Regions from separate parts of the Leifsonia sp. NPDC058194 genome, predicted to be linked through region 1. Evidence: predicted binding sites of a transcription regulator. Region 1 holds the regulator's gene; the other holds the start of a gene.
What was found. Region 1 encodes HspR, which represses chaperone genes until heat shock. Its sites were predicted from a motif close to AAGTTGAGTCNNNNNGACTCAACTT; they were not measured.
Positions count from the first base shown of each region.

Region 2: the regulator HspR is predicted to act here: its motif matches at 4,493-4,517, upstream of ACFVU2_RS13175 (ATP-dependent Clp protease ATP-binding subunit).

Region 1 is NZ_JBHVVL010000001.1:1,303,782-1,312,389, reverse strand. Features, by position in the region: gene ACFVU2_RS06335 (glycine C-acetyltransferase) at 1-690, opposite strand, end outside; gene tdh (L-threonine 3-dehydrogenase) at 690-1,733, opposite strand; gene ACFVU2_RS06325 (GAP family protein) at 1,860-2,537, shown strand; gene ACFVU2_RS06320 (hypothetical protein) at 2,566-3,078, opposite strand; gene ACFVU2_RS06315 (cysteine hydrolase family protein) at 3,204-3,944, shown strand; gene ACFVU2_RS06310 (hypothetical protein) at 3,941-4,351, opposite strand; gene ACFVU2_RS06305 (SdpI family protein) at 4,496-4,819, opposite strand; gene ACFVU2_RS06300 (hypothetical protein) at 4,994-5,167, opposite strand; gene ACFVU2_RS06295 (carboxymuconolactone decarboxylase family protein) at 5,301-5,777, opposite strand; gene ACFVU2_RS06290 (sigma-70 family RNA polymerase sigma factor) at 5,801-6,694, opposite strand; gene ACFVU2_RS06285 (heat shock protein transcriptional repressor HspR) at 6,796-7,209, opposite strand; gene ACFVU2_RS06280 (DnaJ C-terminal domain-containing protein) at 7,212-8,210, opposite strand; gene ACFVU2_RS06275 (nucleotide exchange factor GrpE) at 8,328-8,608, opposite strand, start outside.
Region 2 is NZ_JBHVVL010000003.1:208,740-217,347, forward strand. Features, by position in the region: gene ACFVU2_RS13165 (zinc-binding dehydrogenase) at 1-836, opposite strand, end outside; gene ACFVU2_RS13170 (LacI family DNA-binding transcriptional regulator) at 908-1,858, shown strand; gene ACFVU2_RS13175 (ATP-dependent Clp protease ATP-binding subunit) at 1,932-4,475, opposite strand; gene ACFVU2_RS13180 (hypothetical protein) at 4,676-5,077, shown strand; gene ACFVU2_RS13185 (TetR/AcrR family transcriptional regulator) at 5,089-5,688, opposite strand; gene ACFVU2_RS13190 (SDR family oxidoreductase) at 5,764-6,564, shown strand; gene ACFVU2_RS13195 (aldo/keto reductase) at 6,625-7,512, opposite strand; gene ACFVU2_RS13200 (alpha/beta fold hydrolase) at 7,665-8,378, shown strand; gene ACFVU2_RS13205 (NAD(P)/FAD-dependent oxidoreductase) at 8,375-8,608, shown strand, end outside.

The DNA of each region.
Region 1 (8,608 bases):
GACGCCGCAGAACTCCGGGGTGCCGCGCCCGTGCTCGCCGACGAAGCCGACGGCGTGCGAGTCGTCGACGAAGACGAGTGCGCCGTACTCGTCGGCCAGGTCGCAGATCTCCCGCAGGGGCGCGATGTACCCGTCCATGGAGAAGACCCCGTCCGTGACGATCACGGTGAACCGGGCGCCCGCCTCGCGCGCGGCCTCGAGCTGGACGCGCAGGTCGTCCATGTCCCGGTTGCGGTAGCGGAACCGCTGCGCCTTCGACAGCCGCACGCCGTCGATGATCGAGGCGTGGTTGAGGGCGTCGGACACGATCGCGTCCTCAGCGCCGAACAGGGTCTCGAAGACCCCGCCGTTGGCGTCGAAGCACGAGGAGAAGAGGATGGTCGCCTCAGTGCCGAGGAACCGCGACACCCGCTGCTCCAGCTCCAGGTGCTGCTCCTGCGTGCCGCAGATGAAGCGCACGCTGGCCATCCCGTAGCCCCAGTCGTCCAGGGCGGTCTTGGCCGCATCCCGCAGCGCCGGATGGTCGGCGAGACCCAGATAGTTGTTGGCGCAGAAGTTGAGCACCTCGGCGCCGTCGGCGACGATCTGCGCCGACTGCGGGCCGTGGATGCTGCGCTCGCGCTTCGTGAGGCCCGCCGCCTCGATCTCGTCGAGCTGCGCGGCCAGGTGGTCGCGGAACGTTCCGTACATCAGAGCTCCGTCCAGTCGAGGATGACCTTGCCGCCGCCGGCCGACGCCGCGGCGGCGAATCCCTGCTCCCAGTCCCGGGCGGGGAAGCGGTCGGACACGATCGAGGCGATCGCGTCGTGGAGCGCGGCGGAGGTCTGCAGCATCGCACCCATCGCGTTCCAGGTCTCGAACATCTCGCGCCCGTAGATGCCCTTCAGGGTGAGCATGTGGGTGACGACGATGCCCCAGTCGACGGCGATCGACTGGGACGGCAGGCCGAGCATCGCGATCCGGCCGCCGTGGTTCATGTTCTCGATCATCTGGGGGAGAGCGGTCGGCGCCCCGCTCATCTCGAAACCGACGTCGAAGCCCTCGCGCATCCCGAGCGCCTGCTGCGCCTCGCGGATGTCGTACTGCGACACGTCCACGGTGAAGTCGGCGCCCATCCCGTGCGCCAGGGCGAGCCGCTGCGCGCTCACGTCGGTGCCGACGATGAAACGTGCCCCGACGTGGCGGGCGACGGCGATGGCCATCAACCCGATCGGGCCGCAGCCGGTGACCAGCACGTCCTCCCCGACGACCGGGAACGCCAGCGCGGTGTGCACGGCGTTGCCGAGCGGATCGAACAGCGCGCCGACCTCGGGCTCGATCGCGCTGTGGTGGACCCACACGTTCGTGGCCGGCAGCACGAGGAACTCGGCGAACGCCCCATCCCGCTGCACACCGACGCCCTGCGTACGGATGCACATCTGACGACGGCCGGCGCGGCAGTTGCGGCAGGTGCCGCAGACGATGTGCCCCTCGCCCGACACCAGGTCGCCGACGGCGACATCGCGGACGAGCGGCCCGACTTCGACCACCTCGCCGAAGAACTCGTGACCCGGCACCAGCGGGGCGGCCACCGCGGAGGCGGCCCAGTCGTCCCAGCGCTGGATGTGGAGGTCGGTGCCGCAGATGCCGGTGCGGAGCACGCGGATCTTCACATCCTCCGGCCCGGCCTCGGGCTCGGGGAGGTCGCGGAACTCGAGGCCTGGTCCGGCCTCGCTCTTGTACAGGGCTTTCATCGTCGCCGTCCTCGTGGGGTGCGCAGGTGTGAAGTGTGCGTCATCGCAACGGCCCGGGTGCACGCCTCGTGAGCGTCCGCTCGGACCGCCATCCAGCCTACGCGCTGGGACCGCTAGATTCTCGATATGACGACCTCGCTGCTGCCGGTGCTCGCCGAGGTCCTTCCCCTCGCCCTCGGTATCGCCCTCAGCCCGCTGCCCCTCGTCGCCGGGGTCGTCGTGCCGCTCTCGCCGCACGGCGCCGCACGGGGGTTCGCCCTGCTCGCCGGCCGGCTGCTCGGCGTGCTCGCCGTGGTCGGCGTGGTGACCGCGCTCGCGGAGTACCTCGCCGAGGTCGGCGGCGGCGACGCCTCCGCCGGCGTCGGCTGGGCGCGCCTGCTCCTCGGCCTGGTGCTCATGGTGCTCGGAGTGCTCAAGTGGGCCAAGCGGCCTCGCGGCGACGACGCCGAGAAGCCGCCGCGCTGGATGGCGTCGCTCGAGTCGCTGTCGGGCCCGCGCGCGTTCGGGCTGGGCTTCCTGCTCTCGGTCGCGAACCCGAAGGAGCTCGCGTTCGGCGCAGGCGCCGGGCTCGTGATCGGCAGCAGCCTCACCGGCTGGGGGCCGTCGGTGGCGGCCGTCGCCGTGTTCGGCGTGCTCGCCTGCGTCACCGTCGCGCTGCCGCCCGCGGCCGTCCTGTTCGGCGGCGAGCGCGCCCGCCCCGCACTCGGCGAGGTGCGGCGCTGGCTGATCCGCAACACGGCCACCATCTCGGCCATCGTGCTGCTGTTCTTCGGCGCGATCCTGATCTCGAACGCGTTCGCCTGATCCGTCGGCCTGTCGCGTCGGGCCGCGGTCAGGCCGGCGCGGTCAGCGTCCAGAGGTGGTCGACGCCACCGGCGGAGGCGACGACGGCCACGTCCTGCGTCAGGTCGGCGAGGCTCTCCAGCCGGGTGGTGCACGCCTCCACCCCGAACCGCTCGCGGAACCACTGCGACAGCGGCCGGGAGCTCATCCCCCGCCACGAGAAGAAGACGCTCTGCCTCTTGTCGCGGGAGTCGTAGGTCGCCTTCTCGTCTGCGCGCGCAAGCGCGTCGGGCAGCGACGTCGCGATCGCGGACGCGATGGCGGCGAGACGCGGCGTGGTCGTCGATGGGTCCCAGTAGACGCGGATCGCGAGCCCGGTGCCGGTGCCGGCCGCCGTCGCGAAGGCGCGGGAGGCGCCGACGTACCGCGCGTCCGCGCTGCTCCACAGATCGAACGCGGCGGCCGCCTGCTTCTTCGCGCCGAACACGCGCCGGTCGTCGGCGAGCGCCAGGAATCCGTCCGGCGAGGTCAGGGCCGAGGCGATCCGGGGGTAGTCGGCCATCGATCCTCCTTCGATGAGTTGCTCGGCATCATCGCAGGAGCCGCGCCCGGCGACACGAGTGGAGACGTGCTGACCGAACCCCGGCCTCTCTCGTCGTCGCCGGGCCGTCGCGCTAGAGTCCCCTCATGAAGCGCGCACTCATCGTGATCGACGTCCAGAACGAGTACGTCGACGGCAACCTGACGATCTGCCACCCGGATCTGATGACCTCCATCCCGAACATCGAGGTCGCCATGGATGCGGCCGCCGACCACGGCGTCGCGCTGGTGCTCGTCCAGCACATCGAAGACGAAGGCGCCCCGGTCTTCGCGCGCGGTTCGCACGGTGCGGCCCTGCACGAGTCCGTCGCCGACCGGACCCCGGATCACCTCATCACGAAGTCCGACGTCTCGGCCTTCCGCGACACCGACCTGGAGCAGTGGCTGCGTGCGGGCGGCTATGACACCGTCGCGATCGCCGGATACATGACCCAGCACTGCTGCGCGGGCACCGCCCGGGACGCGCACGCCCTCGGGTTCACGGTCGAGTTCCTCTCCGACGCGACCGGCACTCTCGACCTCGTCAACGAGGCCGGGTCGATCTCGGCCGACGCCCTGCACGTCAGCGTGCTGGTGACGATGGACTCCGAGTTCGCCGCCGTCGCGACCACCGAGGAGTGGACCCTCGCGGTCGAGGCCGGGCAGACGCTCCCCGTCTCGAACCTGTGGGACAGCACCGGTCACGCACGGATGCCCGGCAAGCACGAGGAGCTCCACAAGCTGATGCGGGAGGTCCGCGCCGGCATCGACAACGAGATCGCGGCCGAGGATGCACGCGAGTTCACGCACACCCTGTACGTCGGGCAGGGGGCGTCGACGGCGCTCTAGCCGCCGAACGGCGGCAGGGAGTTGATGAGGAGGCTCCCGAGCGCGGAGACCAGGCCCGCGCCGCCCACGCCGAGCGCGATCGCGGCCGGAACAGTCCCGCGTCGGCCGACGAGGGCGACGACCGCGATCGCGATGACCACCAGGTCCAGCAGGATCCCGACGGTCATGGAGATACTCGAGAAGGCCACGTACCCCGCATCGGCGTAATGCATCGTGAGCACGAACTGGCGCAGCGCCGTCTCCATGACGAGACCGGCGAGCACATCGAACGCGGCGACACCGAGGGAGACGTAGCCGAGCACGGGCGAACGCCGCGAAGCCGACACGGACGGCGGCGCAGCGTAGGTCACACCATGCTGCGCGGGAGGAGTCTGGAACGTCGGCTGGAACGGAGACTGCTCGGACATGATCTGGATTCCCCGATCGCTAGACTGCGCGTGGTCAGGCCTCGACTCTAGCGCCGCAGCCGGGATCGCAGGGAGGTGACGGACGAGGGCTGGGCCCACGGCTCTGTGAGCGCTTGTGATGCGCGGCGAGCGAGATGAAGCCGATCAGCGTCTCACCCTCCGGACCGACCGACTCGCTACAAGCGCCGCGGTACCCGTCCCGAGGAACAGCGCCACAACTCCGGCAGCAGTCAAAACGACCGACAGTTGAGGCGATTCCACAGCTACGGCCCAGACACCGATAGCCGTTACCAGCATCGCCGTTGCACGAGCGGGCCAAACCGCCGCAGCGTGTCCCCGTACCCACGTCGCGTTGGTTTGCCGGACCCGCTGGGTGCGGATACCCACGACGGAATTCCGACGAAGTCTCCCGTGCGCCGCGAGTTCGATGACGATGTCGGCACCCACCGCCAGAACGAGGGTTGCCATGGAGATCACGATCATGAGACGCCACCGTGGCTGGCCGGACGATCGTCCCTCACACACACGCTCCTGATCGCCCGGATGAAGGATGCCACTCGCCGCTGATCGCTGGCATGCTCATAGTGTTTACCCACTTCACTGTGCGTATTTGCAATTTCTCTGAAAATACTGCACATTTCACTATGAAACAAGCGCGTTCACACACTTGCGATCCTTGGCCCGTCCTCCCGCTGCCCCACCTCGAACGCGGTCCTCGGGCATCCGGATCATCAGGTTCATGCGGTCGAACGCATTGATGAGGGCGATCTGGACGACGAGCGTCGCGAACTGCTCGTCCTCGACGTTCTCGATCACCGCCGGGTCTCCCCGGCCTGGACGGCCTCCTTGTTGCGCATGTCGAAGCACGCGCCGCAGCCGTTGATCTAACTGGCACGGAGTACGGGCGAGGGGCGAGACGGACTCGACTCTAGCCCCGCCGGCGGGCCCGTCACGCCCCGTCGAGCTGCCCCGCCTCATACGACCCGCCGGGCATCCGGATCATCACGTTCATGCGGTTGAAGGCGTTGATGAGCGCGATCTGGGCGACGAGCGCAGCGAGCTGCTCGTCGTCGAAGTGCGCGGCCGCGGCCTCCCACACCCGGTCGTCGACTCCGGCCCCGTCGGCCAGGCGCGTGCCCTGCTCGGTCAGCTCAAGCGCGGCGCGTTCGGCATCGGTGAAGACGGTCGTCTCCCGCCAGGCGGCGATGAGGCTGAGTCGCAGTGCGGTCTCACCGGCCTGGACGGCCTCCTTGACGTGCATGTCCAGGCAGGCGCCGCAGCCGTTGATCTGGCTGGCTCTGATGTCGACGAGCCCTTCGATCGTGTGCGGCAGCGTCGATTGACGCACCACGCGATTGGCCGAGACGATGTATTTGACGAACTTGGGCGTGATCTCGGCGGCGTACATGTCGAACCTGGGTCCCATGATGTTCTCCTTTTCGATCGGACTCACCAGGTAGACGGATCGCCGGCCTCGGAGGTAACAGACGGCGGCGACACCGCGATCGTCGCCTGCCGTTCGGGACGCAGCAGCGAGTCGACCTGCACGATCCGGCCGTCGGCGACGACGCAGGCCATGACGGCCAGGGGCGTGCCGTCCGCCCGCCACGCCATCACGCCCGGGGCGCCGTCGACGTTCACCCGGCGGGCGATCGTCCCCGTCCGGCCGCCGAGCGCCGCGTGGCGTGCGAGCTCCCTCGCGCCGAGGCGCACCGTCACGCCGCGGGGGGTGTGCACGCGCCAGACCACATCGGGGTCGAGGACGCGCAGCAGCGCCTCGAAGTCGCCTCCCCGCGCGGCGGCGAGGAAGGCGTCCACGACCTCGCGCTGCCTCCGGCGGTCGGTGGGAGGCTCGGCACCCCGCACTTTGCGCCGCGCGCGGCTGCCGAGCATCTTCGCCGCGTCGGTCGATCTGCCGAGCACCCGGCCGATCTCCTCGAACGGGACCGCGAAGGTGTCGTGGAGCACGAAAGCCAGCCGTTCCTCCGGCGTCAACGTCTCCAGCACCATCAGCAGCGCCACGCCGACCAGGTCGCTCTGGACGGCGCTGCTCTCGGGGCCGTCCACGTCGTCGGCGACGATCCACTCGCGCCCGGGTTCCTCCCATGCGGTCTCGCCCTGGGAACGCCGCGCTCGCAGCATGTCGATGCAGATCCGCCCCACGACCGTGCTCAGCCATCCGGAGAGGTTGTCGATGGAGGCCGCATCTTGCCGCGAGAGCCGCAGCCACGCCTCCTGCACCGCATCGTCCGCGTCGGCCCGCGAACCCAGCACTCGCGCTGCCAACGCGGTCAACCGGCCGCGCTGCGCTTCGAAAGCCTCGCTCGTGGCATTCCCGTCCATCGTGCGTCCCCTCTCGTCTGCACTCTACGAGAGGGGACGATCCGGACGGCGAAAACGTAACAGCCCCGTCCGCACGGTGATCGAGTACGGCGGGCCGAGCGCTATTGCTCCAGCGGGCGCCAGACGACCATCTGGGTGCTCCGGCGCACACGGGTGCCGGCGCGGAGGGACACGACCTCGCCCTCGGAGCCGGCGGCGAAGACGCGGCGGCCCGGGCGGTTCAGGAGTTCGTCGGCGAGGGCCGATTCGAGTTCGCGCACGCGCGAGCGGAGCGAGCCCACCTGGTCTTCGAGCTCCAGGATGCGGCGGATGCCTTCGAGGCTGACGCCCTCGGCGCCGAGACGCGCGATCTCCTGCAGCTTCTCGACGTCGCGCATCGAGTAGCGGCGCGATTTGCCGGCCGTCCGGCTGGGGCTGACGAGCCCCAGCCGGTCGTACTGGCGCAAGGTCTGCGGGTGCATCCCGGCGAGCTCTGCCGCGATCGAGATGACGAAGACCTGGGTGTTCTCGTCCATCGTCAGCTCCGGGCCTTCGCCAGAAGGTCCTCTCGGGGGTTCTCGTCCGGGAGCTTCTCGGCGAATGCCTCCAGGGCCTCCTTGGCCTCGGCGGAGAGGTGGGACGGGACGGCGACCTGCACGACGGCGAGGAGGTCGCCGGTGCCCTTGGCGGTCTCGACGCCGCGGCCCTTCACACGCAGCACGCGGCCGCTCGGGGTGCCAGGAGCCACGCGCAACTTGACGGGGTCGCCGCCGAGGGTCGGGACCTCGATGGTGGCGCCGAGGGCGGCCTCCGCGAAGGTCACCGGCACGGTGACGCGCAGGTTGAGACCGTCCCGCTCGAAGACGGGGTGCTTGCGCACGGTGACGGTGAGCACGATGTCGCCGGCCTCGCCGCCGTCCGCGCTCGGCTGCCCCTTGCCGCGCAGCTTGATCTTCTGGCCGTCCGAGACCCCCGCGGGGATCTTCACCTTGAACGGCTTGCCGTCCGCCGACTGGAGGCTGATGGTCTCGCCGCGCGTCGCGGTGAGGAAGTCGATGGTGGTGTGCGCGGTGACGTCGCGGCCGCGGGTCGGTCCGCCGTAGCCGCGATAGCCTCCACTGGTCTGGCCGAACCGGCCGTTGCCGAAGAGGCCGCCGAACACGTCGTCGAAGCCGCCGTTCTGGCCGCCCTGCTGGAACGTGTACTGGCCGCCGCGCTGCTGGCCGCCGCCGAACATGCCTCCGAAGACGTCGTCGAAGCCGCCCTGCCCGGCGGTGCCGGGAGCCGTGAAGCGGGCTCCGCCGCCCATGGCGCGGATCTGGTCGTACTCCTTGCGCTCCTCGGCGTCGCTGAGCACCGAGTAGGCCTCGCTGACCTCTTTGAACTTCGCCTCGGCGGCGTCGTCCCCCGGGTTGGAGTCCGGGTGGTACTTGCGGGCGAGCTTGCGGTAGGTCTTCTTGAGGTCCGCGTCGCTGACGTCCTTGGAGACGCCGAGGACCTTGTAGAAGTCCTTGTCGAACCAGTCCTGGCTAGCCACGGCGCCTCCTCTCAATCGTTCTGGTCGTGGGTGAAGTCTGCATGATGTCCGCACGGCGGGCGGCCGGAGCGGCGGGACCGTGGTCCCGCCGCTCCGCCGTGCCGTGCATCCGGTCGATCAGGCCGGGACCGAGACGACGACCTTCGCCACCCGGACGGTGGTCGAGCCCAGGCGGTACCCGGTCTCGACGACCTCCGCGACGGTGTCGGCCGTCACGTCGGGGGTGGGCTGCTGGAAGATCGCCTCGTGGATCTGCGGGTCGAAGGGCTCGCCCTTCTCGCCGTAGGGGGTGAGGCCGAGCCGCTCGACGTTGGTGCGCAGCTTGGCCGCGATCGTCGAGAACGCGCTGCCCTCGGTCAGGTCGCCGTGCTTCTCGGCGCGCTCGAGGTCGTCGAGCA
Region 2 (8,608 bases), on a different contig from region 1:
GTGAGCTCGCTCGGGAGGATGCCGCCGAAGTCGAGCTCGACCGGTCGCTTGTGCACGGCGACGATGCCGAGGGTCGCGCCGTGCTTCGCGAAGCCGGCGACCGCCTGCGGAATGGAGCCGACCCCGGCGGCATCGAGGTAGATGTCGGTGCCGGGGCGCGCGCCGCGCAGCATCGGGGTGGCGGCGTCGCCGTGCAGCTCGACGAGCCGCGCAGCGAGATCCTCCTCGACGGAGTTGATCACCGCGTCCGCGCCGATCTCGAGCGCTTTCTGCAGGCGCGCGGGCAGGATGTCGACGACCACGATGTGCGAGACCCCGCGCCGGCGATAGCCGAGCAGGGCGCCGAGGCCGATGGGCCCGGCGCCGAAGATGACGACCCTGTCGCCGTCCTGCGGGTCGGTGCGGTTGACGGCGTGGGAGGCGACGGCCATCGGCTCGTTGAGGGCGGCGACCTCCCAGGGGATGTCCTTCGGGATGACGCGCAGCTGGCGGCCGACCTCGGCATCCCTGACCACCACGAACTCGGACAGCGCACCCTGCGCGCCTCCCGAGCCGAGGAGCCCGTCGGTGAACGCCATGGTGTCGATCACGACGTGGTCGCCGACGCCGATGCCCTCGACCTGCTCACCGACCTCCACGACCTCGGCCGCGGGCTCGTGGCCAAGCGGGGTCGCCCCTTCGCGGGGCGGGATGCCGCCGAAGTGCGAGTACATCGCGTCGGAACCGCAGATCCCGCAGGCCTTGATCGCGAGCAGGACGTCGGCGGGTCCGGCGGTCGGCTTCTCGATCTCGACCCACTCGTTGGTGTCGACTCCGGTGACGCGGATGGATTTCATGCGTGGCTCCTTCGCTCTGTTCTGGTCACCGTAGTTACTAAATCGAATTAGTGCACGTTAGGATCGGCGGCGTGAGCGTCACGATCAAGGAGGTCGCGCGGGCGAGCGGCGTCTCCCCCGCGACGGTGAGCTTCGTGCTCAACCGCACGCCCGGCCAGGTGATCACGCCGGCCACCCAGGAGCGGGTACGCGAGGCCGCGCGCGCCCTCGGCTACGTGCCGCACGGGGTGGCGCGGGCGCTGCGGGAGGGCACCTCGCGCGTGGTGCTGCTGGATGTCGGCGCGCGGCGCGGCGGCCCGATCCTGGAGGGCTTCATCCTCGGGATGAGCACGGAGCTCGCCGCCCACGACCACAGCCTGCTCGTGCAGCACGGCACGCACGACCGGGCCCTCCCCTCCGCCATCGCGGCCATCTCGCCGCGCGCGGTCGTCGACATCTCCGGACCCTTCCGCCACGTGAACCCGGAGGCCCCCGAGGGCGGCTGGGTCTACGGGCTGGCGTCGCACGCGCTCACCCAGCTCGCCCACCTGCGCGACCGGGGGCACACCGCGGTGGCGTTCGGCGCGCCGGTGGCGCATCCCGGACTCCCGCATGACCGGCTCCCGCACGACCGGCTCCCGCACCTTGCGCAGGCGGCCGAGCGCCTCGGCCTCGCCGCGGCCGGCGTGATCTCGGCGGGCACCGACCGCGACTCGGCGGGCACCGACCGCGACTCGACGGGCCGGGCGGTCGCCGACCTCCTGCAGCAGCATCCCGAGGTCACGGCCATTGCCGCGGTGGACGACGAGACCGCCCTCGCCCTCCTGTCAGCGCTGCCGCGGGCCGGGTTGTCCGCTCCCCGCGACCTCGCCGTGATCGGCTTCGGCGACAGCGAGTACGGGGCGCTGTGGACGCCGGCGCTGACCACGGTCCACGTGGAGGCGGAGCGACTCGGGGCGCACGCGGCCCGGGTCGCGATCGGCCTGGAACCGCTCGCCGAGCCGACGACGGGTTCCCGGGTCGTCGTGCGTGAGTCGGCATGACCATCCGGATGACGCAACACGCCGCGCCCGCAGATGCGGACGCGGCGTGTTGTGACTACTCGTTTGCTGCCTGTCAGGCGGCCGCGGCGAAGACGGCCCGCGCGCTCACACGCAGCTCGCCGTCGACGGCGTCCACCAGCACCGTGCCGCCCTCGGAGACCTCGCCGGTCACCATCAGGTCGGCGACGCGGTCGTCCACCTCGCGCTGGATGACGCGGCGCAGCGGGCGGGCGCCGTACTCGGGCTCGTAGCCCGCGTCGGCGATCCACGCGACGGCCGCATCCGTGGCCTCGAACGCGATACCGCGGGACGCCAGGCGTGCGGCCGTGGCGGTCAGCAGCAGCCGGACGATGCCCGTCAGCTGCTCGGTGTCGAGCTTGCGGAACAGCACGATCTCGTCGATGCGGTTGAGGAACTCCGGCCGCATCGCCTCGCGCAGCTTGCCCATCACCCGGTCGCGCAGGTCCTTCTCGGACGAGAAGCCGTCCGCACCGGGCGCGATGAAGCCGAGGGCACCGCTGCGGGAGGCGAGGAACTCGGACCCGAGGTTGGAGGTCATGATGACGACCGTGTTGCGGAAGTCGACCGTGCGGCCCTGCCCGTCGGTCAGGCGCCCGTCGTCCAGCACCTGCAGCAGCAGGTTGAAGACGTCGGGGTGGGCCTTCTCGATCTCGTCGAACAGCACGACCGAGTACGGGTTGCGCCGCACGCGCTCGGTGAGCTGGCCGGCCTCGTCGTAGCCGACGTACCCGGGAGGGGCGCCGACCAGGCGGGCGACCGTGTGGCGCTCGCCGAACTCGCTCATGTCGAACCGGAGCATGGCCTTCTCGTCCCCGAAGAGCGAACCGGCGAGGGACTTCGCCAGCTCGGTCTTGCCGACCCCGGTCGGGCCGAGGAACAGGAAGCTGCCGACCGGCCGGCGCTCGTCGCCGAGCCCGGTGCGGTTGCGGCGCACGGCCTTGGCGACCGCGGTGACCGCGTCGTCCTGGCCGATGACGCGCTCGTGCAGCTCCGACTCCAGCCGTGCCAGCCGCTCGCGGTCGGCCTCGCCGATGCGCGACACCGGGATGCCCGTGGAGCGGGAGACGATGGCCGCGATCTCGGGCTCGCCCACGACCGCCTCGGGGCGCGGGGCGCTGCCGAGCGCGTCGAGGGCGTGCTGCACCGACTCGATCTCGTCGCGCAGCCGCGACGCCTCCTCGTAGTGCTCGCCGGCCACGGCGGAGTTCTTCTCGGACTCCAGGGTCGCCAGCTTCTGCATCAGCTCGGACGAATCGACCCGCTTGCCCAGCGACAGGCGCAGGCGTGCGCCGGCCTGGTCGATGAGGTCGATGGCCTTGTCCGGCAGGAAGCGGTCGGAGACGTAGCGGTCCGACAGCTCGACGGCGGCGCGGAGCGCGTCGTCGGTGTAGCGGACGCCGTGGTGCTCCTCGTACGCGTCGCGCAGTCCCTGCAGGATCAGCACGGCGTCCTCGATGCCGGGCTCGCCGACGGTCACCGGCTGGAAGCGGCGCTCGAGGGCCGGGTCCTTCTCGATGCGGCGGTACTCCTTCAGCGTGGTCGCGCCGACCAGGTGCAGGTCGCCGCGCGCCAGACGGGGCTTCAGGATGTTGCCCGCGTCCATGCCGCCCGACTCGCCGGAGCCTCCGGCACCGACGACGGTGTGCAGCTCGTCGATGAAGACGATCAGCTCGTCCGTCCCGGCGCTGATCTCGTCCATGAGCGCGGTGAGGCGCTCTTCGAAGTCGCCGCGGTAGCGCGTGCCGGCCACCATCGCGGCCAGGTCGAGCGCGACGACCTTCTTGTCCTGCAGCTGCTCCGGGACGTCGCCGGCGACGATCGCTCGGGCCAGGCCCTCGACGATCGCTGTCTTGCCGACGCCGGCCTCGCCGACCAGCACCGGGTTGTTCTTGGTGCGGCGGGAGAGGATCTCGACGGTCTGCTCGATCTCGTCGAGACGGCCGACGACAGGGTCGAGCCGGCCTTCGCGGGCGAGCTCGGTGAGGTCGGTGCCGAAGCGGTCGAGCATCGGGGTCTCCGACTCGTCCTCGGCTTCGTCCGGCTCGCCCAGGCTTCCCGCGCCGACCGTGGTGGTCTGGCGCATGGCGTTGGTGAGCGCGTCCGCGGTCACGCCGGCGGCCTGCAGGACCTGCCCCGCGGGGGCGTCCTGACCGATGACGAGTGCGAAGAAGAGGTGCTCGGGGTCGATGTAGGTCGACCCGGAGGCGCGCGCCACCTGATAGGCGTGGAAGAGCGCGCGCTGGGCCGACGGGGTGATGGAGGCGGCGTCCGCGTCCACCACGTCGCCCGAGGCGGGCAGGCGCTGCTCGGCCGCGAGCACGACGCGCGCCGGGTCGACCCCGATGCCGCGCATCGCCTCGCGTGCGGGCTCCTCGCCCGCCATGACGCGCAGGATGTGCAGGGCGTCCAGCTCGCGGTGGCCGTGCTCGAGGGCGAACCGGCCGGCCTCGGCGAGGATCTCCTGCGTGCGCCGGCTCAAGAACCGGCTGATGTCGATCGAGCGCGCGCCGCGCGCACGCTCGCCCGCGAGGTAGCGGGCCAGGAACTCGTCGAACGAGCCGGCTCCGCCGCTCTCGGGAGTGAAGTTCTCGGGCACGTGATCTCCAGTTTCTAAAGTTGAGTGATGTGCACTCAAGTTCAACGAAACAGGGGGAAGGATATTCCGGGACGGCCTCCTCGATCCTGTCCGCTTGCAGAGAACGCGCGGAAGGCGTTGCATCGGAGCATGACTGGACGCATCCCCGCCCCCTCCCGCCTCACCGATACCACCCGATCCGCCGACTCCATCCACCGCGCATGAGCGGCGCCCGCACGGCCGTCCGCATCCTCCTGGGCGCCGGGCTCGTCTTCGCCGGGGTGAGCCACCTCACCTTCGCCCGCAAGGACTTCCGTGCCCAGGTCCCCGATTTCGTCCCGCTCGACGAGGACACGACGGTCCTCGCCTCGGGTGTGGTGGAGATCGCACTCGGCACCGCGCTGGCCGTGACACCGAGGCGGAAGGGACTCGCGAGCCGGAGCACCGTCGGCTGGATCGCCGCCGCGTTCTTCGCGGCCGTGTTCCCCGGCAACGTGTCGCAGTGGCAGCACCACCGCAGCGCGTTCGGGCTCGACACCGACCGCAAGCGGCTGATCCGCTTGTGGTTCCAGCCCCTGCTCATCGCCGCCGCGCTCTACGGGACGAACGACCGCGCGAAGTAGACCGCCGGCACTCAGCGCGCGTCGACGCGCAACCAGCGCAGGGCGGCATCCACGGCATCGGCCGGGTCGCCCGTGTCGCTCGCGGCCCAGTCGATGAGCGCCGAGCGGCTCGCAGCCTCGTACGCGGCGGCGACGGCGTGCGCGACGGCCCGGGGGGCCTCCGGGAGCCGGGCGGCGATGTAGTCGGCGAGGTCGGCCGTCCACGGGAGGTTGCTGCGCTGCCCGAAGGCGGCGAGCTCGGGCTCGGTGGAGACCAGGGTCGCCCACTGCGAGCCGAGACGGCGCACGGAATCGTGCGACACCGAGCCGACGACGGCGTGGCGCAGCACATCGGCGAGGGGTTCCCCGGGCGCGGCCGCGGCGAGCGCGGACGCGAGGCGTTCGCGCGCCGCGTCGACCCCGGTCCAGGCGATGGCGGCGCGGGTCTGGAAGTGCCGGAGCAGGGTGCGCTCGCTCACACCGGTCGCGTCCGCCAGGTCCCGCCAGGTCGTCTGCTCGTATCCCCGCTCGCTCCAGAGCAGGATCGCCGCCTCGGCGACGGCGTCGTGATCCACCACGGACGGGCGGCCCCGGCCACGGGTGGTCGCGGTGCGGTCGGCGGAATCGGTCACGGCGGCGAGACTAGCACTGCCTCCACTTTTTTGGCGTAGTCTGTCAATAATGTTCACCCGTAGAAAGGACATCTCATGACACGCACCTACGTCGTCACCGGATCGGCGTCGGGCATCGGCGCCACGACGGCCGGCATCCTCCGCGAACACGGCGAGACGGTCATCGGAGTCGACCTGCGCGGCGCCGAGGTCGAGGCCGATCTCTCCACCCGCACGGGCCGCGCCGAGGCCGCGAAGGCCGTGATCGCCCTCGCGGGCGGACGCGTCGACGCGGTCATCGCGTGCGCCGGCATCTCCGCCCCGATCGCGAAGACCATCTCGGTCAACTACTTCGGCGTCACCGAGCTGCTGGAGGCGCTGCTCCCGGCGCTCCGCGCCTCCGACGCCCCGCGCGCCGCGGTCGTCTCGTCGATGGCGTCGCTGCAGCAGAACTCGGCCGAGATGGTGGAGGCCGCCCTCGCCGGCGACGAGGCGCGCGCCCTCGAGATCGCGCAGGGCTACGTCACCGACGACCCGATGACCGGCTACATCGTCTACCCGTCGTCCAAGCGCGCGCTCGCCCGCTGGGTGCGCCGCGAGTCCGTCTCGGAGGCCTGGGCCGGCTCCGGCATCCCGCTCAACGCGGTCGCTCCCGGCACCGTCGTCACCCCGATGACGGCCGACCTGCTCGCCACCCCCGAGGGTGCCGCCATGGTCGACGCGTCCGTTCCGATGCCGCTGAACTACCACCAGCCTCCGGAGTCGATCGCGAACCTCCTGATCTGGCTGACGAGCGTGGAGAACACGCACATGGCCGGCCAGGTGATCTACGACGACGGTGGAGCCGACGCGACCCTGCGCGGCGACGACATCTGGTCCTGGAACGACGCCTCCTGAGCCTCTGGAGCCGAGCCGCCGGAACCGGGCCGCCGAAGTTCCGGGGGCCCGGCCCGTCGCTCAGGCCTCGGGGATGACGCGCTGGAACAGCTCCTCGCGCAGGACGTCCGGGTCGGGGCCGCTGCGCCCGCCGGTGTCGAGGGCGTCGATGCGGGCCAGCTCGCCCGTGGAGAGCTCGAAGTCGAAGACGTCGAAATTCTGGGCGATCCGCTCGGGGTTCGTCGACTTGGGGATGGCCGACCGGCCCTCCTGCAGATGCCAGCGCAGCATGACCTGCGCCGGGCTCTTGCCGTGTGCGGCCGCGATCGTCGCAAGCTCCGGGTCGTCCATCACGCTGCGGCGCTTCTCGCCCCAGCCGGGGTAGAAGGTGATGCCGCCGATGGGCGACCAGGCCTGGGTCACGATGCCGTGCCGCTCGTCGGCGCGGCGCACGTCCGGCTGCGAGAAGTAGGGGTGCAGCTCCACTTGGTTGACGGCCGGGACGACCTCGGTCTCGGCGAGGAGGCGGTCCAGGTGCGCGGGCGTGAAGTTGCTCACGCCGATCGCCCGCACGCGGCCGTCGGCGAGCAGCGTCTCCAGCGACCGGTACGCGGCGATCGTCGACTCGAACCGGCTCGGGACGGGCTGGTGCAGGATGAGCAGGTCGAGCTGCTCGACGCCCAGTTTGCCGGTCGCCTTCTCGAACGCGTGCAGCGTCTCCTCGCGTCCGTAGTCGGTCACCCAGACCTTGGTCTCGATGAACACGTCGGCGCGGTCGAGACCCGAACGGCGGATCCCCTCCCCGACCTCGCGCTCGTTCCCGTAGGCGGCGGCCGTGTCGATGTGCCGGTAGCCGACGGCGAGGGCCGTCTCGACGGCGGCGCTGGTCTGCTCCGGCGGGCTCTGGAAGACGCCCAGCCCGAGAGCGGGCATGACGACGCCGTTGTTGAGGGTCAGATCGATGGTCATGCCTCCCACGCTAGGCGCCGCCGGCCGGGCGAGGGAGGCTGAAGCAGGGCCTCCCTCGCCGTCGAACCGCCGCCGTGGCCGGCCGCACCGTCGGCCACACGAGGGGCCGCACCGTCGGCCGTGCTGTCGGCCGACGGGGGTACGGTCGGGTCATGGAGATCGTCCTCGTCCCCGGGTTCTGGCTGACCGCACGTGCGTGGGAGCGGGTGACGCCCGTGATCGAGGCGGCCGGCCATCACACGCACCCTCTCACCCTCCCGGGGCTGGAGGCGGTGACGTCGCCCCGGGCCGGTATCGGGGTCGCCGAGCACGTCGCGGCGATCACGGCCGCCGTCGACGCCGTCGGCGATCCGGGCGCGCGGGACGTCGTGCTCGTCGGGCACTCCGGCGGCGGCCCGCTGGCCAACGCGGCCCTCGACGCCCGGCCCGACCGGGTGTCGCGGATCGTCTTCGTGGACTCCGCTCCCCTGGCGCCCGGCGACGTCATCCCGAGCGGGCTGACCCCGGTGGACGGCGAGGTCCCCCTGCCCGCCTGGGACGACTTCGAGGACGAAGACCTGGTCGGCCTCGACGACGCGCTCCGCGCATCCTTCCGCCGCGAGGCGGTCCCCGAGCCGGGCGGGGTCGTCACGGGTGCGATCGCGCTGCGCGACGACGCCCGCCGGCGTGCGGTGCCGGCGACCGTGATCGCGTGCGAGTTCCCCGAGGCCGACCTGCGCCGCTGGGTCGCCGCCGGCGAGGGCTTCTGCCGCGAGCTCGGCGCCCTCGACCGCTACGACGTCGTGGAGCTGCCGACCGGGCACTGGCCGATGTTCACCCGCCCCCAGGACCTCGGGGCGGCGATCGCCGAGGCGGCCTCCCGGTGACGGACGGCACGCGCGCCGCGGGATCGTCCGGCACGCCCGCGAGCGCCCTCGTGATCGGCAGCGGCGTCGCCGGAGCCGCCACGGCCTTCGCGCTCGCCCGCCGCGGCGTGGCGGTGACCGTCGCCGACGCCGGCCTGCCCGGGCGCGCGACGGATGCCGGCGCCGGCATCATCCAGCCCTGGTCATCCCGAGCAGGGGGCGACTTCTACGAGCTCTACTCCGCCGCCGCC